3 regions of the Streptomyces sp. NPDC001153 genome follow, and region 1 is predicted to be linked to each of the others. Evidence: riboswitches for the same ligand, from Rfam matches in the RefSeq annotation. Region 1 holds a riboswitch; each other region holds the start of a gene.
What was found. Region 1 has a riboswitch for cyclic di-AMP ahead of ACWDEN_RS40225 (M23 family metallopeptidase). Riboswitches for the same ligand answer to the same signal wherever they lie in the genome.
Positions count from the first base shown of each region.

Region 2: another riboswitch for cyclic di-AMP. It lies ahead of ACWDEN_RS19875 (C40 family peptidase); the one in region 1 lies ahead of ACWDEN_RS40225 (M23 family metallopeptidase).
Region 3: another riboswitch for cyclic di-AMP. It lies ahead of ACWDEN_RS22625 (transglycosylase family protein); the one in region 1 lies ahead of ACWDEN_RS40225 (M23 family metallopeptidase).

Region 1 is NZ_JBSFJZ010000051.1:42,740-52,792, reverse strand. Features, by position in the region: gene lhgO (L-2-hydroxyglutarate oxidase) at 1-711, shown strand, start outside; gene trmB (tRNA (guanosine(46)-N7)-methyltransferase TrmB) at 783-1,607, shown strand; gene ACWDEN_RS40235 (PrsW family intramembrane metalloprotease) at 1,650-2,975, shown strand; gene ACWDEN_RS40230 (aldo/keto reductase) at 3,066-4,010, opposite strand; gene ACWDEN_RS40225 (M23 family metallopeptidase) at 4,081-5,106, opposite strand; cyclic di-AMP (ydaO/yuaA leader) riboswitch at 5,116-5,260, opposite strand; tRNA gene ACWDEN_RS40220 (tRNA-Met) at 5,546-5,619, shown strand; gene ACWDEN_RS40215 (dihydrofolate reductase family protein) at 5,699-6,832, opposite strand; gene ACWDEN_RS40210 (MarR family winged helix-turn-helix transcriptional regulator) at 6,895-7,404, shown strand; gene ACWDEN_RS40205 (GTP cyclohydrolase II) at 7,536-8,168, shown strand; gene ACWDEN_RS40200 (response regulator transcription factor) at 8,207-8,851, opposite strand; gene ACWDEN_RS40195 (sensor histidine kinase) at 8,815-10,053, opposite strand, start outside.
Region 2 is NZ_JBSFJZ010000016.1:76,814-86,866, forward strand. Features, by position in the region: gene ACWDEN_RS19865 (hypothetical protein) at 1-270, shown strand, start outside; partial or broken gene ACWDEN_RS19870 (tellurite resistance/C4-dicarboxylate transporter family protein) at 274-1,219, opposite strand; gene ACWDEN_RS19875 (C40 family peptidase) at 1,713-2,903, opposite strand; cyclic di-AMP (ydaO/yuaA leader) riboswitch at 2,911-3,082, opposite strand; gene pcrA (DNA helicase PcrA) at 3,345-5,837, shown strand; gene ACWDEN_RS19885 (M23 family metallopeptidase) at 5,866-7,386, opposite strand; gene ACWDEN_RS19890 (esterase/lipase family protein) at 7,609-8,460, opposite strand; gene ACWDEN_RS19895 (cobalamin B12-binding domain-containing protein) at 8,686-9,108, shown strand; gene ACWDEN_RS19900 (DUF5691 domain-containing protein) at 9,084-10,053, opposite strand, start outside.
Region 3 is NZ_JBSFJZ010000019.1:97,091-107,143, reverse strand. Features, by position in the region: gene ACWDEN_RS22660 (protein kinase domain-containing protein) at 1-91, shown strand, start outside; gene ACWDEN_RS22655 (glycoside hydrolase domain-containing protein) at 175-1,002, shown strand; gene ACWDEN_RS22650 (SurA N-terminal domain-containing protein) at 1,153-1,806, shown strand; gene ACWDEN_RS22645 (nucleoside triphosphate pyrophosphohydrolase) at 1,892-2,962, shown strand; gene ACWDEN_RS22640 (cytochrome P450 family protein) at 3,390-4,700, shown strand; gene ACWDEN_RS22635 (DUF899 family protein) at 4,694-5,377, opposite strand; gene ACWDEN_RS22630 (transglycosylase family protein) at 5,678-6,769, shown strand; cyclic di-AMP (ydaO/yuaA leader) riboswitch at 6,952-7,124, shown strand; gene ACWDEN_RS22625 (transglycosylase family protein) at 7,129-7,821, shown strand; gene eno (phosphopyruvate hydratase) at 8,170-9,456, shown strand; gene ACWDEN_RS22615 (FtsB family cell division protein) at 9,571-10,047, shown strand.

The sequences.
Region 1 (10,053 bases):
GAGATCCGCTACGGCGCCCGGGTCGTACGGATCGACCGGCGGCCGGAGCGGGGCGTGGCCGTGCTCACCTCGGGCGGAGACGTCGTACGCGCGCGCGTCCTGGTGAACTGCGCCGGGCTGTACTGCGACGAGATCGCGCGGCTGACCGGGGACGAGCCCCCGGTGCGGATCGTGCCGTTCCGCGGGGAGTACTACGAGCTGGCGCGGCCGGAGCTGGTGCGCGGCCTGGTGTATCCGGTGCCGGACCCCGCCTTCCCGTTCCTCGGGGTCCATCTGACCCGGGGCATCGACGGCGGCGTGCACATCGGCCCCAACGCGGTGCCGGCCCTGGCCCGGGAGGGGTACGGCTGGGGGGTCCTACGGCCCCGGGAGCTGGCCGGGACCGTGGCATGGCCGGGGTCGTGGGCGATCGCCCGGCGGCACTGGAGATACGGCGCGGGGGAGCTGCACCGCTCGCTGTCGAAGGGGGCGTTCCTGGAGGCGGTGCGCAGACTGCTGCCCGGGGCGGAGGCGGACGACCTGGTGCGGGCCCCTGCCGGGGTGCGGGCGCAGGCGGTGTTGCGCGACGGGACGCTGGTGGACGACTTCCTCATCCGAGAAGGGAGCCGGGCGGTGCATGTTCTCAACGCGCCGTCCCCTGCAGCGACCGCCTCTCTGCCGATCGGTCGGGAGGTCGGGCGGCGGGTGCTGTCCATGCTCGGGGCGCTGTAGTGGCCGTACCAGGGAGCTCGCCCCCGGCCCCCGTCCGCCCCCTGGTGGAGCGCCGTAAAATCGGAAGCACTGTGTCTGACTTCCTCAACGCCCCCGAAGCCCCCTCGCCGGCCCCCCACCCCCCCGGCGCGTCCATCCGGCATACCCGGGCCAAGGGGGAGCCGCGGTTTCCGGACGGTCCCAGGGCGGACCCCGCCGGGTCGCACTTCGAGCGGCGGATCCGGAGTTTCCAGCCGCGGCGCAGCCGGGTGACCTCCGGGCAGGCGGACGCGCTGCAGCGGCTGTGGCCCACGTGGGGGCTGGACATCGACGGACAGCGGGTCATCGACCTCCCCGAGCTGTTCGGGAACGACAGGCCCGTCGTCCTGGAGATCGGCTTCGGGATGGGCGAGGCCACCGCGCGGATGGCGGCGGCCGACCCGGACACCAACATCCTCGCCGTCGACGTGCACACCCCAGGGCAGGGCAATCTGCTGGCTCTCGCCGACCGCAACGGGCTGTCCAACGTCCGTGTGGGCAACGGGGACGCGATCATCCTGCTCCGGGAGATGCTCGCCCCCGACACGCTCGACGGGCTGCGCGTGTACTTCCCGGACCCCTGGCCCAAGAAGCGGCACCACAAGCGGCGGCTCATCCAGCCCGAGTTCCTGACCCTCGCCGCGACCCGGCTGAAGCCCGGCGCGCTCGTGCACTGCGCGACCGACTGGGAGCCGTACGCCGAGCAGATGCTCGAGGTGCTCACCGCGCACCCCGACTTCGAGAACACGCAGGCGCACGGCGGTTTCGCAGCACGCCCCGAGTTCCGGCCGCTGACCCGTTTCGAGGGGCAGGGACTGGACAAGGGACACGTGGTGAACGATCTGCTCTTTCGTCGCGTACCCCACCAGGACCGATAATCCGCTCCAGCCCCTCGTCCCGTCACCGTTAGGGTCGATGCCGTGGCCACCAGTCCTCCGTTTCCGACGTATCCGCCGGGTCCCCACGGCCCCGTGCCGTTCCGCCATCCGCACTGGTGGCAGCGCAGGTGGGTGCGGTACGGGGCACTGATCACACTGCTCGCGCTGTCCGGGCTCGTCATCCTGGCGCTGGTGCGCAGACAGACCGGTACCGAGGGGTTTCTCGTCGGGCTCGGTCTCGCCGTGCTGCCCGTGCCGTGGCTCATAGCGGCTTTCCGGTGGCTGGACCGGGTCGAGCCCGGCCCCTGGCGGAACCTGCTCTTCGCGTTCGCCTGGGGGGCCTGCGCGGCGGCGCTGATAGCCATCGTCGCCAACAGCTTCGCGACGAAATGGATAGCCACCGCCACGGCCGATCCGGCCAGTGCGAACACCCTGGGCGCCACCGTGATCGCGCCCATCGTGGAGGAGTCCGCCAAGGCCGCGGCCGTGCTGCTGGTCTTTCTCTTCCGCAGACGTCACTTCACCGGGATCGTCGACGGGGTGGTGATAGCGGGCATCACCGCCACCGGGTTCGCGTTCACCGAGAACATCCTCTACCTGGGTACGGCCTTCGGGGCCGACCAGCTCAGCGGCGGCCGCGGCATCCCCTCCGTCACCGCCGCCACCTTCTTCGTGCGCATCGTGATGTCCCCGTTCGCGCACCCCCTGTTCACCACCATGACCGGCCTCGGCTTCGGCATCGCCGCGCTCTCCGCCGAGCGGCAGCGCGCCCGGCGGGCGCTGCTGCCGGTCTGCGGTCTGCTGCTCGCGATGAGCATGCACGCCTTCTGGAACGGCTCCTCCACCTTCGGCGAGTTCGGCTTCTTCGCCGTCTACGGCGGATTCATGGTGCCCGTGTTCGGGCTGCTGACCTGGCTCGCGATCTGGACGCGGCAGCGGGAACTGCGCACCGTGCGCGAGGAGTTGCCGGCGTATGTGCTGGCCGGGTGGCTGGGGCCGGCCGAGCCGTTCGCGCTCGGGTCGATGCGGGCCCGGCGGACGGCCCGTGACTACGCCCGGCACCACGGCGGCAAGCCGGTGGCGCGGGAGGTGGCGCGCTACGAGACGGACGCCACCTCGCTCGCGTTCCTGCGGCGCCGGGGGCGTCAGGGGAAGGCCGGGGCCGACTTCGTCGTACGGGAGCGGGAGCTGCTGGACGAGCTGTGGAAGCGGAGGAACGCGGCACGGCCGGCGCTGGAGTATGCGGCGCGGATGGCTCCACCGGTTCGGCCGATGTACGCGGCGCCGGTGCCGATGCCCACGGCGTATCGGCCGGGGTACGGCAGTCCGGCGGCGCCCTACTCTGCTTACAACCCGTATCAGTCGTGACCGATCGGGTGGCGGAGGGTATGGCACCGCCGGAATCCGCCGTCGTGGCCGAGCGCCGTTGCGGCGGAGGAATCAAGCCGGCGGGAGGGCTCAGGCAGACGCTGCCGTCAGCCGCGCCAGCTCCTCCTCCGTCAGCTTCAGGTCCGCCACGGCCAGGAGGGCCGGGAGCTGGGCCGGCGTGCGGGCCGAGGCGATCGGGGCCGTGATCGTCGGCTGGGCCGCCAGCCAGGCGAGGGCGACCGTGGCGACGGGGGCGTCGTGGGCACCGGCGATCTCGTCCAGGGCCGCGAGGACCTTCTGGCCGCGCTCGGTCTCCGCGTACTCCTGGGCCCGGCCCGCGCGGGCGCTGTCGACCTTGGTGCCGGGGCGGTACTTGCCGGTCAGGAAGCCTGCGGCGAGGGAGAAGTACGGCACGGCGGACAGGCCCTCCTTGGCGGCCAGGTCCTGCAGCGGGCCCTCGTAGGTGTCGCGGGAGACGAGGTTGTAGTGGGGCTGGAGGGCGACGTAGCGGGCCAGACCCTCGCGGTCGGAGACCTCGAGCGAGGCCTTGAGGCGCTCGGGGCTGATGTTGGAGGCGGCGATGTGGCGGACCTTGCCCGCCTTCACCAGCTCGTCCAGCGCGCCGATGATCTCCTCGACCGGGATCTCGGGCTTGTCGAAGTGGGTGTAGTAGAGGTCGATGTAGTCGGTGTCCAGGCGGCGCAGGGAGGCGTCGGCGGCGGCCTTGATGTTGGCGGCGGACAGGCCCTGGAACTCGGGGTGCTGGCTGACCTTGGTGGCGATGACGACGCGGTCGCGGTTGCCGCGGGCCTTGACCCACTTGCCGATGATCGTCTCGGACTCGCCGCCCCGGTGGCCCTCGATCCACGCCGTGTAGGAGTCGGCGGTGTCGATGAAGTTGCCGCCGGCCGCCGTGTAGGCGTCGAGGACGGCGAAGGAGGTGTCCTCGTCGGCGGTCCAGCCGAAGACGTTGCCGCCGAGGCAGAGCGGGAAGACCTGGAGGTCGGAGGAGCCGAGTGTGCGCAGAGAGGTCATGCTCTGTGCCAACGCCGGCGGTGGATGACCGCATTCCACCACCGGCGTCAGGATCGCCCGAACGGAGGCGTCAGGGGGTGAGGCCCTTGTCCCGCAGCCACGGCGCCGGGTCGATGGCGGTCGCCTGGCCGTTCGGGTGGACCTCCAGGTGCAGGTGCGGGCCGGTGACGTTGCCGGTGGCGCCGACGCGGCCGATGACCTGGCCGGTGGAGACCTTCTGCCCGACGGAGACGTTGATCGAGGACTGGTGGCAGAACCACAGCTCGGTGCCGTCGTCCAGGGTGATGACGGTGCGGTAGCCGTAGGCGCCCGCCCAGCCGGCCTGGGTGACCGTGCCGCTGTGGACGGCCTTGATGAGGGTGCCGGTGGGGGCGGCGAAGTCGAGGCCGGTGTGGTAGCCGGAGGACCACATCGCGCCGGGCTGCCCGAAGGTTCCGGTGATCGTGTACGAGACGACCGGCAGCGTGTACTCCTTGGCCAGCTCGGCCAGCCGCTTGGCCTCGGCGGCCTGCTTGGCGTCGGCCTCCGCCTTCGCCTTGGCGTCGGCGGCCTCGGCGGCGGCGGCCTGCTCCGCCTTGGCGGCCGCGGCGGCGGTCTGCTTGTCGGCCGCGGCGATCGCGGCGACGGTGGCCTTGCTGTCGGCCTTGTTCTGCTGCTGCTCGGCCTGGGCCATGATCCGGTTGCGCAGGGCCTCGCCGGCGTTGCCGCCGCCGGCGCTGTCGGTGGTCACACCGACCTTGCTGAGGCCGGTGGCGGTGGCCTGGGGCGTGTCGGAGGAGCCGCCGAAGATGTGCTCGACGGAGTTCAGGTCCGGCAGGGATATGGAGACCGGCGGCTTGCCGGTGTTGGCGCTGGCCATGCCGCCCGCGCCGACCGCGGCCATCACGCCGACGCCGAGGACGGTGGAGCTGCGCGCGAAGCCGCCGCGCTGCTTGGCGACGCGGTGCCGGCCACGGACCGGGGAGACGGAGTCCTCGGTGGGGTTCCACTCCTCCCAGGGCCCCTCCTCGGCGCGGTAGGCGCCGTAGCCGAAGGTCTCCGGCTGGGCTTGCGGGGGCACGAACGGGGCTTCTGGGGCGGGCCGGTTGGACGCCACTCGGGCGTACTCCTTTCCTTCCTCCGCCTACCGGGTTAGCTGACGGGTTCGGAGCAGGAAGGTCTCCTACGCGCGTATACCGGCCGGTATCCGCGCGATTCACCCCAAGGTGGTGGTTCCCCGGCTCCCTTGCGGGATTAGGCGCGTGCGCACGGAGCCGCCTCTTGTGGCGGCTGGGACGACCGCGCTGCGTTATCGAACGTTAATAGACCTGCGAGTCACTTTCCAAGCCGTTCGGCTTGATCATTAACCTTTTCCGAGCGGGACTTACCGGCCAGGAGTGCGGCAAATGGGGCGAGTTGGCCGCCGCTCAGGAGTCTCGGCGTTTTTGATGGTGACTCAGATGTTATGCGGAGGGCGTCCGTCCGGTCACTGTGGGTGAAGACGATCAGGTGGCGCCGGGCGGCACACCGGGTGGTGTACAGTAGAGACACAACGACGCGGGGTGGAGCAGCTCGGTAGCTCGCTGGGCTCATAACCCAGAGGTCGCAGGTTCAAATCCTGTCCCCGCTACTGAAGACTCAGGGCCGGAATCCATGGGATTCCGGCCCTGAGTGCTTTCCGCCCCTGTACGGGACGGGCCGGGGCGGGCTCACCCCAGCAGATGCCCGTTCGGCGCCTTGGCGGGGCCCTCCAGCTCGGGCAGGACGACCACCTCCGCGCCCGCCTTCGCCAGGACGCCGCTCCCGTCGGCCGCGTCCACGAACGTGTCCGGCTCCCGCCAGGCCGTGACCACCCTGCGCACCCCCGCCCGAAGGATCAGCTCGGCACAGGGCGCGGGCCGCGAGGCCCGCCGGGCGCAGGGCTCCAGGCTGCTGTACACCGTGGCGCCGGCCAGCCGCGGATCCGCCGGGTCGAGCTTGGCGAGGGCGGCCTCCTCCGCATGGACCACTGGGTCGTCTCCCTCGCGCGAGTGACCCCGCGCGAGCTCCGTACCGTCGGCCGCGACCACCACCGCCCCCACACTGAACGCGGTCCGCGAGGGCGGACACAGCGCGGCCAGCTCGCAGGCGGTGCGCAGCCAGTGACGGTCGGCGGCGGTGGCGACGGCACCCGTGCCGGGGGCCGTGGGCTCGTAGCGCATGAGAACAACGTCCTCGATCCGGCGGGTCTCGGTCAGGCGCAGCCGGCCGGCCTGGTAGCCGCCGGGGCCGAACAGGCGGGGCGCGGCCGGGTCGCCGACGAACAGCGGCGCGAGGACCAGCTGGAGCTCGTCGGCGAGCCCCAGCTGGAGCAGCTGGGTGTGGACCGTGCCGCCGCCCTCGACCATCAGCCGTCCGACCCCGCGCACGTCGTGCAGGTGGGACAGCAGGGCCCGCCAGTCGAGGCCGGGGCCGAGCGGGACGACGTCGGCGGTGCCGCCGACGCGGCGGACGGCCCGCTCGGCGCCCTCGTCGGTCGTGTAGACGAGTTTGTCGCCGCCGGTGTGCCAGAAGTTGGCATCGGGGTCGAGGTCGCCGGTGGCGGTGACGGTCACCTTCAGCGGGTACTCCGGCCGGCCCGCCCGCACCCGCGCCGCGCGGCGCTCGGCGGAGTTGACCAGCAGTCGCGGGTTGTCGGCGCGGATCGTGCCGGCGCCGATCAGGATGGCGTCGACGGAGGCCCGTACCGCGTCGACCCGGTCGAAGTCGGCCGGGCTGGACAGCAGGAGCCGGTCGGGGCCGGTGTCGTCCAGGTAGCCGTCGAGAGAGACGGCGGCGGACAGCAGCACGTACGGGTACGACATCGGCGCGGTCTCCCTGCGAGGCGAGTCTTGGTTCAAGTTTGAAACAAACTTACACTGGCGGCATGACGACCCGCTGGCTCAGCCCCGAGGAGCAGCGCGCCTGGCGCGCGTACATGGCCGCGACGCACCTTCTGGAGGACGCGATCGACCGACAGCTCCAGCAGGACGCCGGCATGCCGCACCTGTTCTACTCCGTGCTGGCCAACCTGTCCGAGGCGCCCGACCGGCGGCTGCGGATGACCGACCTCGCCGAGTCGCTGAAGATCACGCGCAGCAGGCTGACGTACGCGGTGACCCGCCTTGAGCGGGACGGGCTGGTACGGCGGGAGGACTGCCGATGGGACAAGCGCAGCAGCATCGCCGTACTGACGGACGAGGGGATGGCCGCACTGGAGCGCACGGCGCCCGGGCATGTCGAGACCGTGCGCGCCACCCTGTTCGACCGGCTCACTCCGGAGCAGGTGCGGCAGCTGGAGGAGATCTGCACGGGGATCGCGCGCGGGCTGCAGGGCGGCGACGCCGAGTCCGGGACGGAGGACGTGCCCTGGCGGCGCCGTTCGTCCTGTTCGTGATTCCCGCTGTTCGTGATTCCCGCCGTTCGTGATTCCTGATTGCTTTAAGTTTGAAACATGGGGTAGGGTCCGTGCGAAGCGCTGCTTCAAATCTGAAGCACCTGCACCTGTCCGCACCCGGAGGGACCCGCATGCCCGACATCCCCGCCGCCACGCCGCGCGCCCGCGTCCGGGTACCGCTGCGCTTCCACGACGGCTACGGCGTCGACGCCGAACTCGTCACCTTCCACGGCCTGGCCGACGGCCAGGAGCATGTCGCCGTCGTCCTCGGCGACCCCGCCCCCGGCACCGTCCCACTGGTGCGCCTGCACTCCGAGTGCCTGACCGGCGACGTCTTCGGTTCGGCCCGCTGCGACTGCGGACCCCAGCTGCGCGAGGCGGTCGAGCGCATCGCCGACCGCGGCGGAGTCCTGCTCTACCTCCGCCAGGAGGGCCGCGGCATCGGCCTCTACAACAAGCTCGACGCCTACGCCCTCCAGGACCAGGGCCTCGACACCTACGAGGCGAACGCCGCGCTCGGCCTGCCGGAGGACGCCCGCGACTACACGGCCGCCGCGCAGATGCTCGCCGCCCTCGGCATCGGGGAGCTGGACCTGCTGTCCAACAACCCCGACAAGGCCGAGCAGTTGCGGGAACTGGACGTGGTCGTACGGGACCGGGTGCCGACCGGTGTCTTCACCACCGCCCACAACGTCCGCTACCTGCGCGCGAAGGTCCTCCAGACCCGGCACACGCTGCCGCTCGCGGAACTGAGCGTGAGCTGAGCCCGGCGGCTCGGCCGGACCACGACCGATCACCGCACTCAGCGGTTGAGGTACGCCAGCACCGCGAGGACGCGCCGGTTGTCGTCGTCGGAGGGCTGCAGGCCGAGCCGCGTGAAGATCGAGGCCGTGTGCTTGGACACCGACCGCTCGGTGATCACCAGGTGCTGGGCGATGGCAGCGTTGGAACGCCCCTCCGCCATCAGCGCGAGCACCTCCCGCTCGCGCGGGCTCAGTGCGGCCACGGCGCCGTCCGCGGAGTTGTGGGCCAGCAGACGGGCGATCACCTCGGGATCCATCGCGGTGCCGCCCGCCGCCACGCGTCGCACCGCGTCGATGAACTGGGCGCCGTCCATCACCCGGTCCTTCAGCAGGTACCCCGTGCCGCCCTGTCCGGCGGCCAGCAACTCGCGGGCGTAGAGCTGCTCGACGTACTGGGAGAGGACCAGGACCGGAAGCCCGGGGGTGAGCCGCCGGGCCTCCAGTGCGGCGCGCAGGCCCTCGTCGGTGAAGGTCGGTGGCAGTCGTACGTCCACGATCGCCGCCTGGGGGCTCTCCGCCGCCACCGCGGCCAGCAGGTCGGGGCCGTTGTCCACGGCCGCCGCCACCTCGAATCCGTGTGCCTCCAGCAGGCGCGTCAGGCCGTCCCTCAGGAGGAAGAGGTCTTCGGCGATGACAACGCGCACGGGATCTCCATGTTCACGATGGTCGGACCGCCGGGCGGGCTGCTGACGGCGAGTACTCCGTCGAAGGCGGCGAGGCGGCGCTCGACACCGCGCAGCCCCGTGCCGGCCGCGGGATCGGCCCCACCCCGGCCGTCGTCGGTGACGGTGATCCGCAGCGTACCCGTGGCCGCGCCGCCGTCATGGCCGATCTCGATCCATATCTGCCGGGCCTCCGCGTGCTTGGTCACATTGGCCAGCAGTTCGCTCACCGTGAAGTAGGCCGCCGACTCCACCGGAGCGGGCGCCCGGCCCGGCAGGTCCGAGGTGAAGTGCAGCCGGTACGGCAGGTCGAGGGCGAGTGCGTGCACCGCGTCGGCCAGGCCCCGGTCGGCCAGTACCGGCGGGTGGATGCCCCGGATCAGGTCACGCAGTTCCGCCAGCGCCCGCGCCGAGGACTCCTTGACCTCGGCCAGCATGCTCCGCGCCGCCTCGGGGTCGGTGGCCAGCAGGTGTTCCGCCGTGTCCAGGGCCATACCCATGGCCACCAGCCGGGCCTGCGCGCCGTCGTGCAGATCGCGCTCGATCCGGCGCATCTCGGCCGCCCCGGCGTCGAGGGTGTCGGACCGGGTCTGCGCCAGGTGGCCGACGCGCTGCGCCAGTTCCTCCTGCCGGCTGGGACCCAGCAGATGGCGGGCCGACCTGCCGTACGCCGCCATCAGCCGGGGCGCGGCCCACAGCACGAGCGGCAGCAACGTCACCAACGCCGTCGTCACCGTGAGGAGTACCAGGAACACATGCACGTTGGGGGGCTGCAGCGAGGCGGAACCGAGGAACGTGCCGAGCAGCTGCGCCGCGACGTAGACGGGGAGGGCGACCAGCGCGGCGAGGACACAGCCCACGCCCCCGGTGAAGGAGGTCCACAGCAGGTCCCGCCAGGTCCCCGGGTCGGTCAGGATCCACCGTGTCCACAGCCGGGTTCGCCCCCACAGCGATCGTCCGCCGGTGGCGGGCGCGGCACGGTACGGCACCGGGACGGGCACCCCGCTCCACGAACCCGCCATCCTCCGGTGCAGCCCGGCCACCCAGCGCATGCCCAGCAGGCTGCAGGGGAGCAGCGGCACGCTGAGCCACACGACGCCGTGGTCGCCGCCGGGCAGCGGCCCGTGACGGACCGCCAGGGCGGCCAGCGTCAGGACCGGCGGGACCAGCAGCGCCGCCCAGCC
Region 2 (10,053 bases), on a different contig from region 1:
GCGATGGGCCAGGGCACGGCCCGGTTCGTGCCCGGGATGCTGCACGGCGCGCTGACGATGCTGGTCACCGGCGTGGCCCTGGTTGGTCTCAACCAGGCCGACGACCACCATGTCAACACCTTCAAGATCGGCGTCAAGCTGGCGCTGCTGATCGTGATCCTCGGGCTGGTCTACGTCAAGCGCGACGAGGAGAAGATCGACAAAAGCCTGTTCGGAGTGGTCGGCGCGCTGACCATGACGAACATCTTCATCGCCGTCCTGTGGACCTGACGGTCAGCCGTCCCCGCCGCCGGCGCGGGCCGCGCGCACCGCACCGGCGGCGACCGCGAGCCACGCCGCCACCGCAGCCCACAGCAGCACCCGTCCCGGCCGGTCGAGCCACGGGACGCCGAGGGCGGTGCCGACGGGCAGGGCCGCCACCGCCGTCATCCCGATCGGGAACACCGTCGCCCACCGCAGCACGTCGTAGCCGGGCCGGGGCCGTACGACGTACCAGACCAGATCCAGCACGAGCAGTGCCGTCGTCACAGTGCGCAGCGCACCGCGGTCGTCGTCGTTCCACAGGTACATGCCCGCGTCCCCGGCGATGAGCAGGTTCGCCCCGGCCAGCGCCGAGATCGCGAGCGCAACGCCCGCGAATCCACTGGTCGCCCGCGCCCTCCAGCACCTGCCGTATGTCGAAGCGGGCCAGCGCCAGGCCGTAGAGCACCAGGCCCAGCCAGAACAGCACCAGCGCGGTGTGCGCGAGCCACGCCGTGCGCTCGGCCGCGGCGAGCGTGGCGCCCAGTACGGCGAGCCCCTCTGTGGCCACACAGCACAGGAATACCGCGCCCGGCATGCGCGGCCTCCAGCGCCGTACGACCATGACCAGCAGCACCGGCCAGAGCAGCGCCGCGAGCGCCAGCAGTGCCTCGGCCAGGGTCTGCCCGCCCAGCGCCGAGACCCGGGTGCCGAGCACCGTGGTCGCGGCCACGGAGGTCAGCGCGCCCAGGCTCTCCGCCTCGGTCACCCAGCGCTCGCGCTCGCCGACCAGCCGCAGGACGAATGCGGCGGCCAGCGCGGCCCAGGCGACGCCCGCCATCGCCAGCACCACCCGTGAGACCGATTCGGCGCCGGTCATGCGCAGCCCCACCGACACCACGCCGGTCGCCATCACGGCGGCCCCGGCCGCAGGGGACCGCTCCGCCCACCAAGCGCGCAGACCTGAGATGCCGGGCATGCGCCCGATGCCAGGCAGCCGCGGCGTCCCTGCCCTAAGGGCACGCGCGCGTGAAGAGCGAAAACGCCGGTACGCGCGCGTGGTGGCAGGGAGGTCGCACGTGTGCGTGGTGGCAGGGGAGGCCCGCGCGGGCGTGGGGAGGCAGGGGAGCCCCGCGCGGGCGGGGGAGACAGGGGAGGCCGCGCGCGGGCGTGGGGGCGGGCGAGGCCGAGCGTGTCCGGAGGCAGAAGGGCCACGCATGTCCGGCGGCAGGGAACGCGGCAGCGAAGACTGCACCCGGGCATCGGCGCAGGAAAGACCGGCACGCGTGTGCGGGAATCAGCGGTCCGGGTGGCGAGGCTCAGGGCGTCGGCAGGGCGTGCGTGGGCGTGTGGATCCGGCGGCCCCGGGCACGGGAGACCACGACTCCCGCACGCGCGCGTGCACGTGCACTGCGGTGGCACGCGCGCGTGGAGCGGGAGGGGCTGGGCCGCGCCGGTGGTCCGGGGGGCGGTCAGCCCGGTCGGACCACGCTGTGGATGATCGACTCGCCGCCGTAGTAGATCGACTCCTCACGGACGTACGCGCCCGGCTTCGGGGCGTGGATCATCATGCCGTTGCCTATGTAGATGCCGACGTGGCTGATGTCGTCGTAGAAGAAGACCAGATCGCCCGGCCGCGCGTCGGCGAGCGAGACCGTGGTGCCCGCGTTGACCTGGTCGTACGTGGTGCGCGGAAGCGTGACGCCGGCGGCTCTCCAGGCGGCCTGGGTGAGGCCCGAGCAGTCGTAGGAGTCCGGCCCGATGGCGCCCCACACATACGGCTTGCCGATCTGCGCGCGGGCGAAGGCGAGCGCCTTCTCGGCCTTCGTGTCGTACGAGCCGGTCGTCGTGGACCCGGTCGAGCCGGAGCCCGTCGAACCGGATCCGGATCCGGACCCCGTGGGCGATGACGACGAGGAGGACGACGGTGACGACGAGGCGGCCTGCTGCTGAGCCGCCTGCTGCTTCGCCAGCTCGGCCGCCTTGCGCGCCGCCTCCTGCTGCTTCTCCCGCTCGATGGCGGCCAGGCGCGCCTTCTCCTGGGCCGACAGCTGCGACAGCAGCTCGCGCGCCGAGGCCAGCTTCTTCTGGACGGTGGCCTTGGCGGTCTGCAGGTCGTGCTGTGAGTCGGTCAGCGTCTGCAGGCTCTGCGCGGCCTCCCGCCGCTGCTTCATGGTCGCGGCCTGCTCGCCGATGTAGTCGTCGACCGCGCTCTTCTCCCGCGAGGTCAGCCGGTTCATCAGCTGGGTCTGGTCGAAGTAGTCCTGCGGGTCGTTGGCCAGCAGGAAGGTGGCCGTGCCGGGAGCGGCGGCACCGGTGCGGTACTGCGCCGCGGCGAAGGAGCCCAGTTCCTCGCGGGCCTTGTTGAGGCGTGCCGTGCGCCGGGCGACGTCGTCGCGCAGGGCGTCGACGCGGCCCCGCTGTCTGACGGACCGCTCCTTGGCCGCGTCGTACTTCTCGGTCGCCGACTCCGCCTGGCGGTACAGGTCGTCGACCTTCTTCTCGACCTCCTCCAGGCTCGGCTTGGTGCGATCGGTACTCGGGGCGGCCTCTGCGGTCTGCGAGAGCACGGCCATGGAGGTGAGGGCGGCGGTGGCGAGGGCGGGGGTGCGAAGGCCCGATCCGATGGATCCGCCGGGGCGCGTCTTGCGGTGCGACGCCAAGGGAGGCGACTCCTTCCAATGGGCCGCCTACCGGGTTAGCTGTCGGGTTCGGGCGGTGGTTCGGAAGGGTTGCCCTACGGCGGCGTCCCGGGTGGGAGCCGGCCGATTCACCCCAGAGGTCGGTGGGTCCCCGGCTCCGGGCGCCCTGCGGGGCACACCGGACTCGGCGGAGGCCGTGCGGCCCGGCGAGGTTCGCCGGTAGGGGTCGTACGGCCCGCACGCACGCTAGCCAACTCGTGTGACTCCTGTGAAGGTTGGTGCGTGATATGTCCGATACATTTTCGTGACCTGGGGCAGGTTTCGCTCCTGTGTCATCGGGCGGTTCCGTTGTGTGAGCAGGCGGAGGCTCATTCCGCGGTCACGATCAACTCTCTTCCGGAACCGGCCATGTTCCGGGGACTGCGACCGGTTGTCGGTGGGGCGCCCTAGACTCGGAGAGCGATGAGCAGCCTCTTTGACGACAGCTTCCTGGCGGACCTCCAGGCCCCTCGCGGGCACGAGGAGGAGCCCCCGCCGCCGCCCGACGACGATCACGCTCCGGAGCCGCTTCCGGACGATCTGTTCGGCGGGAAGTTCGACGCGCCGCCGGACCGGGACGCGTACTACCGCGACGGCGCCCCGCGCCCCGCGATCGACTCGGCGGCGCTGCTGGAAGGGCTGAACGACAACCAGCGGGCCGCGGTCGTGCACGCCGGTTCCCCGCTGCTCATCGTGGCCGGCGCCGGCTCGGGCAAGACCCGCGTGCTCACCCACCGCATCGCCCATCTGCTCGCCGAGCGGCACGTGCACCCGGGCCAGATCCTCGCGATCACCTTCACCAACAAGGCCGCGGGCGAGATGAAGGAGCGTGTCGAGCAGCTCGTCGGCCCGCGCGCGAACGCGATGTGGGTGATGACCTTCCACAGCGCGTGCGTGCGCATCCTGCGCCGCGAGTCGAAGAAGCTCGGCTTCACGTCGTCGTTCTCGATCTACGACGCCGCCGACAGCAAGCGCCTGATGGCCCTGGTCTGCCGCGACCTGGACCTCGACCCCAAGCGCTTCCCGCCGAAGTCGTTCAGCGCCAAGATCAGCAACCTGAAGAACGAGCTGATCGACGAGGAGGACTTCGCCGCCCAGGCCACCGACGGCTTCGAGAAGACCCTCGCCCAGGCCTACGCGCTCTACCAGTCGCGCCTGCGCGAGGCCAACGCGCTCGACTTCGACGACCTGATCATGACGACGGTCAACCTCCTGCGCGCCTTCCCCGACGTCGCCGAGCACTACCGCCGCCGTTTCCGGCACGTCCTCGTCGACGAGTACCAGGACACCAACCACGCCCAGTACGCGCTGGTGCGGGAACTCGTCGGCACAGGGGAGCGCTCCGCCGAGGAGGGCGACACCCCGCCCGGCGGGTACGACCTCCCGCCCGCCGAACTGTGCGTCGTCGGTGACGCGGACCAGTCGATCTACGCCTTCCGGGGCGCGACGATCCGCAACATCCTGCAGTTCGAGGAGGACTACCCGAACGCGACGACGATCCTGCTGGAGCAGAACTACCGCTCCACGCAGACCATCCTGTCCGCCGCCAACGCGGTCATCGAGCGCAACGAGTCCCGCCGCCCGAAGAACCTGTGGACCAACGCCGGGCAGGGCGCGCGGATCACCGGCTACGTCGCCGACACCGAGCACGACGAGGCCCAGTTCGTCTCCGACGAGATAGACCGCCTGGTCGACGCGGGCGAGGCCAAGGCGGGTGACGTCGCCGTCTTCTACCGCACCAACGCCCAGTCCCGTGTCTTCGAAGAGGTCTTCATCCGTGTCGGCCTGCCCTACAAGGTCGTCGGCGGTGTCCGCTTCTACGAGCGCAAGGAGGTCCGGGACGTCCTGGCCTACCTGCGCGTCCTCGCCAACCCCGAGGACTCGGTGCCGCTGCGCCGCATCCTCAACGTGCCCAAGCGCGGCATCGGCGAGCGCGCCGAGGCGATGATCGACGCCCTCGCCCAGCGCGAGAAGGTCAGCTTCCCGCAGGCGCTCAAGCGCGTGGACGAGGCGTACGGCATGGCCGCGCGCTCCACCAACGCCGTCAAGCGGTTCAACACGCTGATGGAGGATCTGCGTACGATCGTCGAGTCCGGCGCGGGCCCCGCGACCGTCCTGGAGGCGGTGCTCGAACGCACCGGCTATCTGGCCGAGTTGCAGGCCTCCACCGACCCGCAGGACGAGACTCGCATCGAGAACCTCCAGGAACTCGCGGCCGTGGCCCTGGAGTTCGAGCAGGAGCGCGGCGAAGGCGAGGCCACTTCGCTGGCCGACTTCCTGGAGCAGGTGGCGCTGGTCGCCGACTCCGACCAGATCCCCGACGAGGACGAGGAAGGCTCCGGCGTCATCACCCTGATGACCCTGCACACCGCCAAGGGCCTGGAGTTCCCCGTCGTCTTCCTGACCGGCATGGAGGACGGCGTCTTCCCGCACATGCGCGCCCTCGGCCAGACCAAGGAGCTGGAGGAGGAGCGGCGCCTGGCGTACGTCGGCATCACACGCGCGCGGGAGCGGCTCTACCTCACGCGGTCGACGATGCGCAGCGCCTGGGGCCAGCCGTCGTACAACCCGCCCTCCCGCTTCCTGGAGGAGATCCCGGCCACCCATGTGGACTGGAAGCGGACGGGAGCGACGGCGCCGGTGTCCTCCGGCCCGGCCTCCGGGATCGCGGCCTCGCTGTCCTCGAGCCGCTCGCGCTCCTCGGCGTCGGGCGCGTCCGGGTTCGCCACCCGGCGGACCACGGAGAAGCCGGTGGTCGCGCTGGCCGTCGGGGACCGGGTCACCCACGACCAGTTCGGGCTCGGCACGGTCGTCGGTGTGAAGGGCACGGGCGCGAACGCGGAGGCCACGATCGACTTCGGCGACACCAAGCCGAAGCGGCTGCTGCTGCGGTACGCGCCGGTGGAGAAGCTGTAGGGGCCCCGGGGGCTCAGGCCCCCGGGTTCTACGTCGGGTCGAGCCCGTGGCTGCGCAGCCACGGCAGCGGGTCTATGGCCGCCCCGCCCGCGGGCCGTACCTCGAAGTGCAGGTGCGGGCCGGTGGAGTTGCCGGAGTTGCCGGAGTAGGCGATCGGCTGGCCGGCCTTGACGGACGTCCCGGCGGGAACGCGGTAGCTGGACAGATGGCAGTACCAGGTCTCGGTGCCGTCCTTCGCCGTCACGATCATCATGTTGCCGTAGGCGCTGTTCCACTTGGTGGAGACGACGCCGTCGGTCGCGGCCATCACCGTGGTGCCGTACGAGACGGGGAAGTCGATGCCCGTGTGCACGGACATCCAGTTCACCCCGGCCTGCCCGAAGTAGGCGCTGAGCCCCTTCTGCAAGACCGGCAGCACGAACTTGGGGCGCAGCCGCTCCTTGAGCGCGGCCGCTGCGGCGGCCTTCTTCTTCTCCAGCTCCTGCTGGTTCTTGAGGTCGAGCCGTTCCTGTGTCCGGCTCGCCCGGTCGGCGAAGTCGTGAGCGCCGGCGGACAGGGTGTTGAGCTGGGTGTCCAGCTTGCTGTTGGCGGCCGAGGCCTTGACCGTGTGCGCGTCCGAGGCGGAGACGGAGGTGTCCTGGCCGTTGCCGCTCAACGCGCCGACCGAGGCTGCGGCGATGCCGGCGACGCCCACCACACAGGCCGAGGGCACGGCGACGGTGAGCAGCGCGGAGCGCTTGGGGGTCGTACGACGGCGGGAGCGCGCGGCGCTGCGTGCGCCGGCGCGGGTCGTCGGCACGCTCTCTTCCTGGTCGTCCAGCAGGCCGGGCCCGGCGGACGGTTCGTCCGCGGCCTCCGACTCGTTCGACTCGTCGTCCCCGGTGTGGGGTTCGCCGAACGCGGTGGCCTCGTACGCCGCCTCGTCCTCGTACGGGCCCTGCTGGTACGGCACCTGCGCGAAGGCCGCGGTCGCCTGCGGGTCGCCGACCTGGTCGAAGACGGCGGTGGTCTGCTGGACGAACGGTTCGCCAGCCTGCTCGGCCGCCGCCGGCACGGCCTGGCCACCGGAGTTCCACTGCGTCGCGTCGAACGTGCCCGACTCGAAGGTCTGGGTGCCCCACGCCCACTGCTGGGTCGGTTCGGCGATACCCGACTGGTCGGGCTGCAGCCAGGCGCTCGCGTCCCACTGGCCGCTGATGTCGTTGCCCGTCGCCTGGGCGGGGATGGTCCAGGAGGCGGAGTCGTGGACGCCGGAGTCGTAGGCGCTGTGGTGCTGGGCCGTGTACGGGTCGTAGCCCGGGGTCTGGCCGGTCTGCCACTGCGTGCTGTCGTACGCGCCGGTGCCCTGCTCCCCGGGCAGGCTGCCGAAGAGCGGGTCCGTGGAGAAGGAGCCGGTGGTGTCCGGAAAACCGGTGGTGTCGTAGCCGCCGTACGTGGTGAAGTCGCCGTAGGGGGCTCCATGCGTTCCGTACGGCGCGTAGTGCGCGGCGGAGGCGTCGGAAGCCGGGGCCGGGGTGGTCATGGTCCCCGACGGGTGACGGTCGTTCACCAACTTCTCTTTCGCCTCGACAACAGGGGCTGCCAGAGCAGTGCGGCGACTGTACCCGCCGGTACCTGGGCGCGACAATCTTCAGCTGGTTTCGCGCCCGCCGTAAACGGGCATTCGGCGGCGTTTCGGGGGGCGCCGGACACGAGTTTGGCCGAGAGTTCGATTGACGTTCGATGTGTGGTGACTGTTCGTCACCTGTGCGTCACTCCGCCGTCGGAAATGTCACGCCACCGTCAGGTCGCCGGCGACACGGTCCCCGGGGTGCGGGGCGTCGAGCGCCTCGCGTATCCCGGCCGCGACGGCGGGGTGCACGGGCAGGGCGAGATGCCCGATGCCGGTCACCCGGACGTTCTGCGCGTCGAGGTCGGGGTGCTCCAGGCAGGCCGTCTGCAGCGGCACCATCACGGAGTCCAGGTCGCTCCAGAAGCTGACGAACCGGGTACGGCAGCCGGGCGCGGGCCGGGTCAGCTCCTCGATGACCCCCGAACCGGGCCGCATCTGGCGCACGATCGGATGGGCGTTGGCCAGCGGAGCCGCGCTGGTCCCGGAGTGCGGTGTACCCAGCGTGACGAGGGTGCGCACCCGCAGGTCGCCACCCAGGCACTGAACGTAATAACGGGCTATCAGCCCGCCGAGGCTGTGCCCCACGATGTCGACCCGGTCGCTGCCGGTGCGCTCGCAGATCTCCTCGAGGTGCCGGCCGAGCAGCTCGGCTGCGGCGCGGATGTCGCAGGTCAACGGGGAGTAGTTGAGCGAAATGACGCGCTGCCTGCCGTGCTGGGCGAGGTTGCGGCGCAGCAGCAGGAACACCGAGCGGTTGTCGATGAAACCGTGCAGCAGCACCACCGGCGGGCCGGACCGAACCGGCAGCTGGGCGGTGCCGTCGCCGGCGGGCAGGGCGGGGGAGCGGCGCTCCTGGGTGAGGCCGGTCGGGTACAGCAGGAGATGGCCGGCCAGGATCGCGGCCTCGAGGGCGGTCGCCTTCAGCAGTGCCACGGAGATTCCGGCGATTCTGCCGGGCCACAGGCGCCGGCAGAACGGGAGAAAGAGCGGCAGTACTCCGGTGACCTTCATGGGCCGACCTCCTGTCGGCACGCCGGAGGACGGCTCGATCCCCCGTGTGCCCTCATGTCCCACCATGTGATTTCCCCCTCGCTGCGCACCGTAAAACTGCCGGTTGCGGGATGCTGGAGATAACGTTCGTTCACTTCGCGACGGGTGGCGGAACGCGCCAAAAGTGCGGTACTTGTCGTTACGGACGGAAGCGATCGCTTCCGTGGTCGTTTGATGGAGGCAGTGATGGGTGTGGCAGCCGGTCCGATCCGCGTGGTGGTCGCCAAGCCGGGGCTCGACGGCCACGATCGAGGGGCCAAGGTCATCGCGCGGGCCCTGCGCGACGCCGGTATGGAGGTCATCTACACCGGGCTCCACCAGACGCCGGAGCAGATCGTGGACACCGCCATCCAGGAGGACGCCGACGCGATCGGCCTGTCCATCCTCTCCGGCGCGCACAACACGCTGTTCGCCGCGGTGATCGACCTGCTCAAGGAGCGCGACGCCGAGGACATCCTCGTCTTCGGCGGCGGCATCATCCCGGAGGAGGACATCCCGCCGCTCAGGGAGAAGGGCGTCGCGGCGATCTTCACACCGGGCGCGACGACCGCGTCGATCGTGGAGTGGGTGCGGGAGAACGTCCGTCAGGCGGCCGCGTCCGGCGGCTGAGCGGCTGCCTCCAGTGGCTGAGCGGCTGCCTCCGGCGGTTGGGCGGCTGCTTCCGGCGGTCGGGCCGACGGCTCGGTGCGGCCGGAGAGCGGGGGCCGGTCCGGGGCGAGTTCCGCGGTCATCTCCGCCCGCAGCCGCAACGTGGTCACCAGCCGCTGGAACGCCTCCGCCCAGTAGCCTCCGGCCCCCGGCGCGGCGTCCTCCCGTTCGTCCGGTATCGCCAGCAGCGCCTCGAGCCGGGTGGCCTCCGCGGGGTCCAGGCAGCGCTCGGCCAGCCCCATCACCCCGCTGAAGCTCCAGGGGTAACTGCCCGCGTCCCGCGCGATGTTGAGCGCGTCCACGACAGCCCGGCCCAGCGGCGCGGCCCAGGGCACCGCACACACCCCGAGCAGCTGGAACGCCTCCGACAGCCCGTGCGTGGCGATGAACCCGGCCACCCACGCCGCCCGTTCCGCCGGGCCCAGGGAGGCCAGCAGCTTCGCGCGTTCCGCCAGCGACACCGCGCCGGGCCCGCCGGCCTCCGGCGCCGACGGCGAGCCGAGCAGCGCCCTCGACCACTCGGCGTCCCGCTGCCGCACCGCCGCCCGGCACCAGGCCGCGTGCAGCTCGCCCTGCCAGCCGTCCGACACCGGCAGCGCCACGATCTCCTGCGCCGTCCGGCCGCCGAGCCGTCCCGGCCACGTGCCCAGCGGCGCTGCCTCCACCAACTGCCCCAGCCACCATGAGCGTTCCCCTCTCCCTGTGGGAGGTGTGGCCACCACACCATCGCGCTCCATGCCGGAGTCGCACTCGAGCGGCGCCTCCACCGCGATCGCCGGTCCGTTCCCCGTGCGGTCGAGGGCCACACAGGCCGCGGCCCGTACGGCCATGCGCGCGGCGAGCGCCGAAGCGGGCAGCGCCGACAGCAGTTCCGCCGCCGTCGCCCGCACATTGCGGCTGCGGTCG
Region 3 (10,053 bases), on a different contig from region 1:
GATGGACGTGGAGCGGCTGCACGGCCCCGGTTACCCGATGGCCATGGAGATCCGGCGCACCCTGCAATGGCTCGGACAGGTGCGCGGTTAAATATGCCGTTGCCCCGGGAGGTTCCTGTGAACTCCCGTGGCGCGGTATCGACGTAGGGCACACACGCACCAGGGGTGGGTTTCATGGCCGGCCATCGGCAGTCGAAGAAGCACAGATACATCACATGGGCGGTGGCCGGGGCGGCCGTCGTCGCCGGCGCCGGCATCGCCGCTCAGACCTCCATGGCCGCCACCGCGTGGCCCGCGCAGAACACCTTCACCGGGCGCGCGTTCGACACCTGTGCCGCGCCCTCGCTGTCGGCGATGAAGGCCTGGCACACCGGCTTCTACGGTGCCGCCGCCGTCTATGTGGGCGGCAGGAACCGGGGTTGCGCACAGCCCAACCTCACCGCCTCCTGGGTGAAGTCGGTCAGCTCCCTGGGCTGGAAGCTCGTCCCCCTCTACGTCGGCGCCCAGCCGCCCTGCCAGTCCGGTTCCAACCCGGAGAAGCTGACCTCCGCCACCGCCGCCTCCCTCGGGGCGACGGACGCCGCCGACGCCGTGGCCAAGGCCTCCGCCCTGGGCATGAAGGCGGGCAGCGCGATCTACCTCGACATGGAGGCGTACGACACCACGAACACGTCGAGCAACGACGCCGTGCTGACATATGTGCGCGCCTTCGACAAGGGGCTGCACGCCAAGACGTACCGGGCCGGCTACTACGGCTTCAGCAGTTCCAGCGCCAAGGCCATCGCCACGGCGACGGACAGGACGGACCTGCCGGGCAACCTCTGGTACGCGCTGTGGGACAAGAACAACACGACGACGGCGGATTGGCCGTGGGGTTCCACCCAGTTCACCAACCACAGCCGCGGCCACCAGTACCTGGTCAACAGCAAGGAGTCGCACGGCGGGGTCACGCTCACCGTCGACCGTGACGCGTGGGACGCGCCGGTGGCCGTCACCGGCTGAGCCGGGGCCTGCTCCGGCCGGGGGCGCGACGGTGCCCGAAGCGCGTACGAATCGTTGGTCGAATGGGTTGGCCCCGGCCTTCCCACTGCCTACCATCGATCATCGCAAGACTTTGTGCACCGTCGCACAATCTCCCCTCTGGAGGTTTCCTTGCACCGCCGCCGTCGCACCGCGCTCGTCCTCACCGCCGCGATCGCCGCCGCGGCACCCCTGCTGACCGCCTGCGGAAACGATGCGCACGCGGGTGCCGCGGCCGTCGTCGGAGGGCAGCGGATCACCGTCGCCCAGCTGGAGAGCCGGGTCGACGAGGTCCGCAGGGCACAGCGGGCCGCGGTTCCGGACGAGGCCCAGTACCAGCAGGTCCTCGCCTCCACCAGCAGCCTCACCCGGGACACCCTGCACAACATGGTTCTCGACCGGGTGCTGCACCGCGCCGCGCAGGACGCGGGCATCACGGTCAGCCGCAGGGAGGTCGAGCAGATGCGCGCCGGGCTGGAGCAGCAGGCCGGCGGCGCCAAGGGGCTGCAGACCGCCTGGCTGCAGAAGTACGGCATCGCCCCCGCCCACCTCGACGACAACCTCCGGCTCCAGCTGGAGGCGCAGAAACTGGCCCAGCAGCTCGGCACCGACACCACCCAGCCCGCCTTCTGGAAGGCGCTGTCCAAGGCCTCCCAGGAACTCCGCATCGACGTCAACCCGCGCTACGGCGCCTGGGACGTGCAGAAGAGCAGCCGGGTGGACGCCAAGACGCCGTGGGTGCGGGAGGTCACGACGGTGTCGGGCGGGCAGCCGGTGACGGCATAGGGCAGCCGGTCATACGTTCATACGATCGTCCCCGGCCTGTGGACAACCGAATCCGCTCCCTGCCGCCGTGGGTTACGTTCGGAGCGTGAACGCATCCAGCCCCGACCTCGCCCCCGCCGCCGACCCCGGTCGCATCGTCCTGCTCACCACCAGCCACCGCGTCGCGCCCGGCCTGCTGTCCTGGCCCGCCTGGCAGGCCCTGCACGGCGCCGACGCGGTGCTGTGCGCGGACGGCGCGCATCCGCAGCTGCCGTATCTGCGGGAGGCCGGGATAGCGGTGGAGGAGGCGTCCCCGATCGCGCAGGAGCTGGTCGACGCCTGCGCCGGCGGGCGGACGGTGGTGGTCGTGGCCACCGGTGAGGGGGAGCCCGCGCTCACCGACGGCCTGGCCCGGCTGGCCGGCTCCGGCCGGGTCGCGATGCCGGAGCTGGAGCTGCTCCCGGCCTCCTACGACCTGCCCGGCGCCCGTCTGCTGGACCTCGTCCAGGTCATGGACCGCATCCGCGCCGAATGCCCCTGGTCGTCCCGGCAGACCCACGAGGGCCTGGCCAAGTACGGGATCGAGGAGGCGTACGAACTGGTCGAGGCGATCGAGGCCGGCGACCGCGAGGAACTGCGCGAGGAGCTGGGCGACGTCCTGCTCCAGGTCGTCTTCCACTCCCGGATCGCCGAGGAGCACCCCGACGCGCCGTTCTCCGTCGACGACGTGGCCGGCGGCATCGTCGCCAAACTCGTTCACCGGCACCCGCATGTCTTCGGCGACGAGAAGGCCGAGACGCCGGAGGACGTCAAGGAGCACTGGCTGCGCACCAAGGCCGAGGAGAAGCGGCGCACCTCGGTCACGGAGGGCGTCCCGCTGGGCCAGCCCGGCCTGGCCCTCGCCGCCAAGCTCGCCTCTCGCGCGCGCACGGCCGGTCTCGACGTGCCGCTCCCGCAGGGCGAGGGCATCGGCTACGAGCTGCTGGCCCTGGCGGCCCGCGCCGAGGCGGAGGGCGTGGACCCGGAGGCGGCCCTGCGCGCGGCGGCGCGTGCGTACCGGGACGCCATCCGGCAGGCGGAGGGAGCAGCCCCCGAGGCAATACCCACACCCTCCGGCGACCACCAGGACGCGGAGGCTCACCGGGACCCTGCGCAGGAAGACGCCCCGAGGCGATAGCCGCAGCCCCGCCCCCGTCGGCCACCGAGCCGCGGTGGCTCACGGGGACTCTGCGGAGGGAGAGGCCCCGAGGCGATGACCGCGGCCCCCGTCGGCCACCGGGCCGCGGAGGGCCATCGGGATCCTGCGGAGGGAGCGGAGGGAGCAGCCGCTGAGGAGATGACCGCAGCCCCCGTCGGCCACCGGGCCGCGGAGGTCCACGGGGACCCTGCGGGGGCAGAGGCCCCGAGGCGATGACCGCGGCCCCCGTCGGCCACCGGGCCGCGGAGGCACACGGGGACTCTGCGGAGGGAGAGGCCCCGAGGCGATGACCGCGGCCCCCCGGCGGCCACCGGGACCTGCGGAGGCAGACGCCCCGAGGCAATACCCACACCCCCGTCGGCCACCGGGCCGCGGAGGTTCACCGGGATCCGGATACCGTCGAGGAGTGACCGACCAGCCTCACCGCCAGACCGCTGCCGACGCGGCCGCGGACTCCGCTCCCGCCCTGTTCACCTGGGAGTTCGCCACCGACCCCTACCCCGCCTACGCCTGGCTGCGCGAGCATGCGCCGGTGCACCGGACGCGGCTGCCCAGCGGTGTGGAGGCCTGGCTGGTCACCCGGTACGCCGATGCCAAGCAGGCCCTCGCCGACCAGCGGCTGAGCAAGAACCCGGCGCATCACGACGAGCCCGCGCACGCCAAGGGCAAGACCGGCATTCCCGGCGAGCGCAAGGCCGAGCTGATGACCCATCTGCTGAACATCGACCCGCCGGACCACACCCGGCTGCGCCGGCTGGTCAGCAAGGCGTTCACCCCGCGCCGGGTCGCCGAGTTCGCGCCCCGGGTGCAGGAGCTGACCGACCACCTCATCGACCGGTTCGCGGCGAAGGGCTCCGCCGACCTCATCCACGAGTTCGCCTTCCCGCTGCCCATCTACGCCATCTGCGACCTGCTCGGCGTCCCGCGCGAGGACCAGGACGACTTCCGGGACTGGGCCGGGATGATGATCCGGCACGGCGGAGGGCCGCGGGGCGGGGTCGCACGGTCGGTGAAGAAGATGCGCGGCTACCTCGCCGAGCTGATCCACAAGAAGCGCGAGGCGCTGCCCGCCGAGCCCGCGCCCGGCGAGGACCTGATCTCCGGCCTCATCCGCGCCTCCGATCACGGCGAGCACCTCACCGAGAACGAGGCCGCCGCCATGGCCTTCATCCTGCTGTTCGCCGGTTTCGAGACCACCGTCAACCTCATCGGCAACGGCACCTACGCCCTGCTCACGCACCCGGGGCAGCGCGAGCGCCTCCAGGACTCCCTGGCCAGGGGGGAACGGGACCTCCTGGAGACCGGAGTGGAGGAACTCCTGCGCTACGACGGTCCGGTGGAGCTGGCCACCTGGCGGTTCGCCACCGAGCCGCTCACCATCGGCGGACAGGACATCGCGCCGGGGGACCCGGTGCTCGTGGTGCTCGCGGCGGCGGACCGGGACCCGCAGCGGTTCGCCGGCCCGGACGTGCTGGACCTCGCCCGCCGCGACAACCAGCACCTCGGATACGGCCACGGCATCCACTACTGCCTCGGCGCGCCGCTCGCCCGGCTGGAGGGCCAGACCGCGCTCGCCACCCTGCTCACCCGCCTGCCCGACCTGCGGCTCGCCGTCGATCCGGCCGACCTGAGATGGCGTGGCGGGCTCATCATGCGGGGCCTGCGCACCCTGCCCGTCGAGTTCACGCCGGTCCTGCCAGGCACCGGCTATCAGTAGTCCAGTCCCGCGAACCAGTCGCCACGGCCGCCCGGCGTCAGGTCGAGGAGGTGCCAGACCGGGTTGAGGAGGTCGATGCCGCGCTGGTCGATGTCCTCGGCCATGCGGGGATGGGCGGAGTAGAAGTGGCGGACCGTGCCGTCCGCGTCCCGGGTGAAGACGGAGACGGTCGAGTCCTGCACGCCGTTCTCGTCCTCGCTGCCGAGGTCGTACTTGAAGGTGCTGTCCCCGGCGCTCAGCAGGCGCAGCCGGGACCAGCCGCGGCTCCGGGCGTGCTGCCGCAGTGCGGGCAGGTCGGCGGCCGCGGCGACCACGAGGTCGGCGTTCCGGGCGACGTGGTGGGCGACGCCGTTGAAGCCGTCGATCCACAGGGTGCACATCGGACACGGGTGGGTCTGCCGTTTGCCGTACATGAAGTGGTAGACGATCAACGGGCGGTCCGGGGCGGTGAACAGTTCGCTCAGCCGCACCTCGCGGACGGGTGTGTCGTCGGCGCCGAGGTCGGCGGGGCCTTCGAGAAAGACGTAGTCGTCGACCTCGGCGCCCTGTGGCAGCGCCCTGCGCAGGGCCGCGACCCTCTCGCGGTGGCGCATGAGTTCGATCTCGGCGCGGCGGAGCTCCTCGCGGGCGGCGAGGTAGTCCGCCGGCTCTCCGGGCAACCGGGTGTGCCGCAGCATCGTGTCCTCCTGGAGGGGAACTGGATGGGAAGCCCCCGGGTCGGGGCGAGCCCATGGTTCCGGCCCGATCGCGCGCCAGGCGTGAGGCGCCGCCGTTCCCGACGGGTGACAAAGGGCGCAAGAGGGGACGAACGGCCGCCGCGCAGGCGGAAATGACAAACCTTCAACTTCGTGATCTTCACGTGATCTGCGCGGCATGAACTTGTGACAAGTGATCGTCTGCCGATACGTTCACCCATCAGTGTGGCGGCCCCGCTTCGGTCGCCGCGCCGGTCCTGCTGTCGCACGAAAGGCTTCCGCATGCTCTCCGGGAACGGTCGTCACCGTCGCCCCCGTCAGGCTCCGGCTCTCCTCGTCGCGGCCGGCGTGACCGGCTCCGCCATCGCCATCCCTCTGCTCGGCGCCGCCAGTGCCAACGCGGCCGACGGCACCACGTGGGACAAGGTCGCCGAGTGCGAGAGCGGCGGTTCCTGGAGTGCGGACACCGGGAACGGCTACTACGGCGGTCTGCAGATCTCGCTCGGCGACTGGGCCAAGTACGGCGGCACGCAGTACGCCGAGACCGCCGACCAGGCCAGCCGCTCCCAGCAGATAGCCGTCGCCGAGAAGATCCTCGCCGACCAGGGCACCAAGCCGTGGGCCACCTGTGCCCTGCTCTCCGGGCTGACCTCCGACTCCGCCTCGGTCGACGTCGACACCGGCGTCGGCGGCTCCGGTGGTGGTGACGGGTCGCACGGCGCGTCCGGCTCGGCCCAGGGCTCCGACTCGTCCGGTCTGCCGGATTCGTCCTCGCCTGGCTCCGGTTCGGGCTCCGATTCGGGCTCGGGTTCGGACTCCGGCTCCTCCTCCGGTTCGGACTCCTCCGGCTCCTCCTCGGACTCGAGCGCTACGCCGACCCCGAGCCCGAGTCCGAGCAAGGACACCACCGGCACTCCCGGCGCGGCCGACGGCTCCGCCGGAACCAGCACCCCCAAGTCCGACAAGACCGACAAGCCGGGCTCACGCGACAGCGGAAGCCCGCAGGGAGGCGACAGCTCTCCCGTGGCGGCGCCGGGTACCGACAACTCGGACAATTACCAGCAGAGTGGCGGTTCTTGGAGCCTGGTCGACACCGGCGCGCTCAGCAGTGGTGGACGTCACCGCGGCGAGAGCGCGGACGAAAACGTGACAAACGGTCAGAACGCCGCACCTTCCGGCCGTCACGCCGGCCGTGAACCGGGCACCTACACGGTCCGCGAGGGCGACTCGCTCGCCTCCATCGCCGACTCCCTTGGCGTCGACGGCGGGTGGCATGCCCTCTATGTCGGCAACGAGAAGGTGATCGGCGCCGACCCGAACCACATCGCCGCCGGTCAGACCCTGGAAGTCCCTGCCGAAAAGGGCGACGGCTAGCGGCAGTTGACGCCCCACTTCGCCACTGATGTCCGGTTTGGCGAAAGTGTGGGATGAGTCTCAGAAGCCCTGATCGTCTTTGAAATTCCGCCGATCGCATGTCTACGGTCAGGACCGCTCGTCACCACGAGCCCCGGCAGCCGCAACGCCGAATCCTGCCAGCGGTTGCCCGGGAACAGTCGTCGCGTCAAGCGCCGTAGGCAGGAGCGGGGGACCCAAGGTAAGCGCCGGGCCCAGCGGTTGACGCTGGACCGGCTTGGGGTGAAGCCGCGCCTCGGAAAAACGAGTGCGCGGCCGGGCAACTCAACCGGCCCGAACCCGACAGCTCACCTCGCAGGCGTCGGTGAGGGGATCGATCCATGCTGTTTTCCGGCAAGGGCAAGCACCGTCGCCCGTCCAAGGCCGTCCGCGCCATCACGCTCGCCGGTGTCACCGGCGCCGCCGTCGCCGCCCCGCTGATGGCGGCCGGCAACGCCTCCGCCGCCACCGCCTCCGAGTGGGACGCGGTCGCCCAGTGCGAGTCGGGCGGCAACTGGTCCATCAACACCGGTAACGGCTTCTACGGCGGGCTGCAGTTCACCAACTCCACCTGGGCCGCGTACGGCGGCACCGCCTACGCCTCGCGCGCCGACCTCGCCACCAAGGCGCAGCAGATAGCCGTCGCCGAGAAGGTGCTCGCGGGCCAGGGCAAGGGCGCCTGGCCGGTCTGCGGCACGGGCCTGTCGAGCGCCGCGTACAACGGCTCGGCCCCGGCGGCGACCACCAAGAGCGCCCCCGCCAAGAGCACCACCACCCGCTCCACCGACCAGCAGGCCGCCACCCGCTCCACCACGCGCACGGCCCCGTCGGCGAGCAAGACCGTCAGCACCCCGACCGGCAAGAAGGTCAAGAAGGGCGACGGCGAGTACAAGGTCGTCAAGGGCGACAGCCTCAGCTCCATCGCCGAGAAGCACGGCGTCAAGGGCGGCTGGCAGAAGCTGTTCGAGCTGAACAAGGACATCGTCGAGGACGCGAACCTCATCTACCCGGGCCAGCAGCTGCACCTGAAGTGACATCTGGCTCCGAGCGGACCCACAGTGCCCTCACATCCCCGGCCCGCACACTGAAGGCCTCGTGAGGGCCACCCCCGTCCCCACGGACTCCCCGCCCCGGCGCGTGTTCCCCCGTACGCGCCGGGGCGGGGTCTTCTGTTTCCGCGTGCTGTTTCCCCACTCTTCAGCCGGGCCTCACCGGCAGGCCCCTTTGTTCCGTGGGTGAACAATGGGTACCGTCTGCGTGTCCCTCCCGTCCACGGGACGGTCGGTCGGTGGCCGACGGCCCGGGGGCGGTTAGGCTCTAGGCGCAAGGCACAGCCGTAAGGCACACAGCCCCGCACTACCAGCGTCACATCCACGAAGGAGATGCTCGTGCCGTCCATCGACGTCGTCGTAGCCCGGGAAATCCTGGACTCCCGAGGCAACCCCACGGTCGAGGTCGAGGTCGGCCTCGACGACGGCAGCACGGGTCGTGCCGCCGTCCCGTCCGGCGCCTCCACCGGCGCCTTCGAGGCCATCGAGCTCCGCGACGGCGACCCCAACCGCTACCAGGGCAAGGGCGTCGAGAAGGCCGTCCTCGCCGTCATCGAGCAGATCGGCCCGGAGCTGGTCGGCTACGACGCCACCGAGCAGCGCCTGATCGACCAGGCCATGTTCGACCTGGACGCCACCGACAACAAGGGCTCCCTCGGCGCCAACGCCATCCTCGGCGTCTCCCTCGCCGTCGCGCACGCCGCCTCCGAGGCGTCCGACCTCCCCCTCTTCCGCTACCTGGGCGGCCCCAACGCGCACCTGCTGCCGGTGCCGATGATGAACATCCTCAACGGCGGCTCGCACGCGGACTCCAACGTGGACATCCAGGAGTTCATGATCGCCCCCGTCGGCGCGGAGTCCTTCTCCGAGGCCCTGCGCTGGGGCACCGAGGTCTACCACACGCTGAAGAAGGTCCTGAAGAGCAAGGGCCTGTCCACCGGCCTCGGCGACGAGGGCGGCTTCGCCCCGAACCTCGGCTCCAACCGCGAGGCCCTCGACCTCATCATCGAGGCCATCAAGGAGGCCGGTTACGCCCCCGGCCAGCAGATCGCCCTGGCGCTCGACGTGGCCGCCTCCGAGTTCTACAAGGACGGCAAGTACCTCTTCGAGGGCAAGGACCGCTCCGCCGCCGAGATGACGGAGTACTACGAGGAGCTCGTCGCGGCCTACCCGCTCGTCTCCATCGAGGACCCGCTGTTCGAGGACGACTGGGCCGGCTGGAAGGTCATCACCGACCGTCTCGGCGACAAGGTCCAGCTGGTCGGCGACGACCTGTTCGTCACCAACCCCGAGCGCCTCGCCCGCGGCATCGAGGAGGGCACCGCCAACGCCCTGCTCGTGAAGGTGAACCAGATCGGCTCGCTCACCGAGACCCTGGACGCCGTGGAGCTGGCCCAGCGCAACGGCTACAAGTGCATGATGTCCCACCGCTCCGGCGAGACCGAGGACGTCACCATCGCCGACCTCGCCGTCGCCACCAACTGCGGCCAGATCAAGACCGGCGCCCCGGCCCGCTCCGAGCGCGTCGCCAAGTACAACCAGCTGCTGCGCATCGAGGAGATCCTCGACGACGCCGCGGTGTACGCCGGCCGCAGCGCGTTCCCGCGCTTCAAGGGCTGAGCCGACCCGGGCTAAGTCTCAGCCAGTCATACGTACGTCCCCGTACCCGGTCCCGTACCGTGTCCGGGGACGTACGCACGTGTGTGACCCGGACACAAGGGGAGCGGAGGACCGATGGCCGTGAGGGACCGGGACCGTTTCTCCACCGCGACCAGGCTGCGGCTGCTCGGCGAGCAGACGGCGGCCCGGGTCTACCGCTCCCAGACCAGGCGCCAGGCCCGCCGCTCCCGGCTCACCGGCCGCGCGGCGCTGCTCGCCCTGGTGCTGTGCTCGCTGATCGTCGCCCTCGCCTACCCGATGCGGCAGTACGTCTCCCAGCGCGCGCAGATCTCCGACCTCCAGCGGCAGCAGGAGCAGGCCCGCAAGCGGGTCGAGCAGCTGCGCGACCTCAAGGCCCGCTGGCAGGACGACTCCTACGCCGAGCAGCAGATCCGGCGCCGGCTGCACTATGTGATGCCCGGGGAGACCGGGTACATCGTCGTCGACCCCGGCGCGGCCAAGCAGTCCCGTACCGACCTCAGGGCCGCCCGCCGGCCCTGGTACGCGAACGTCTGGGACGGCGTCGACAAGTCCGACGCCTCCGACCAGTAATCGATA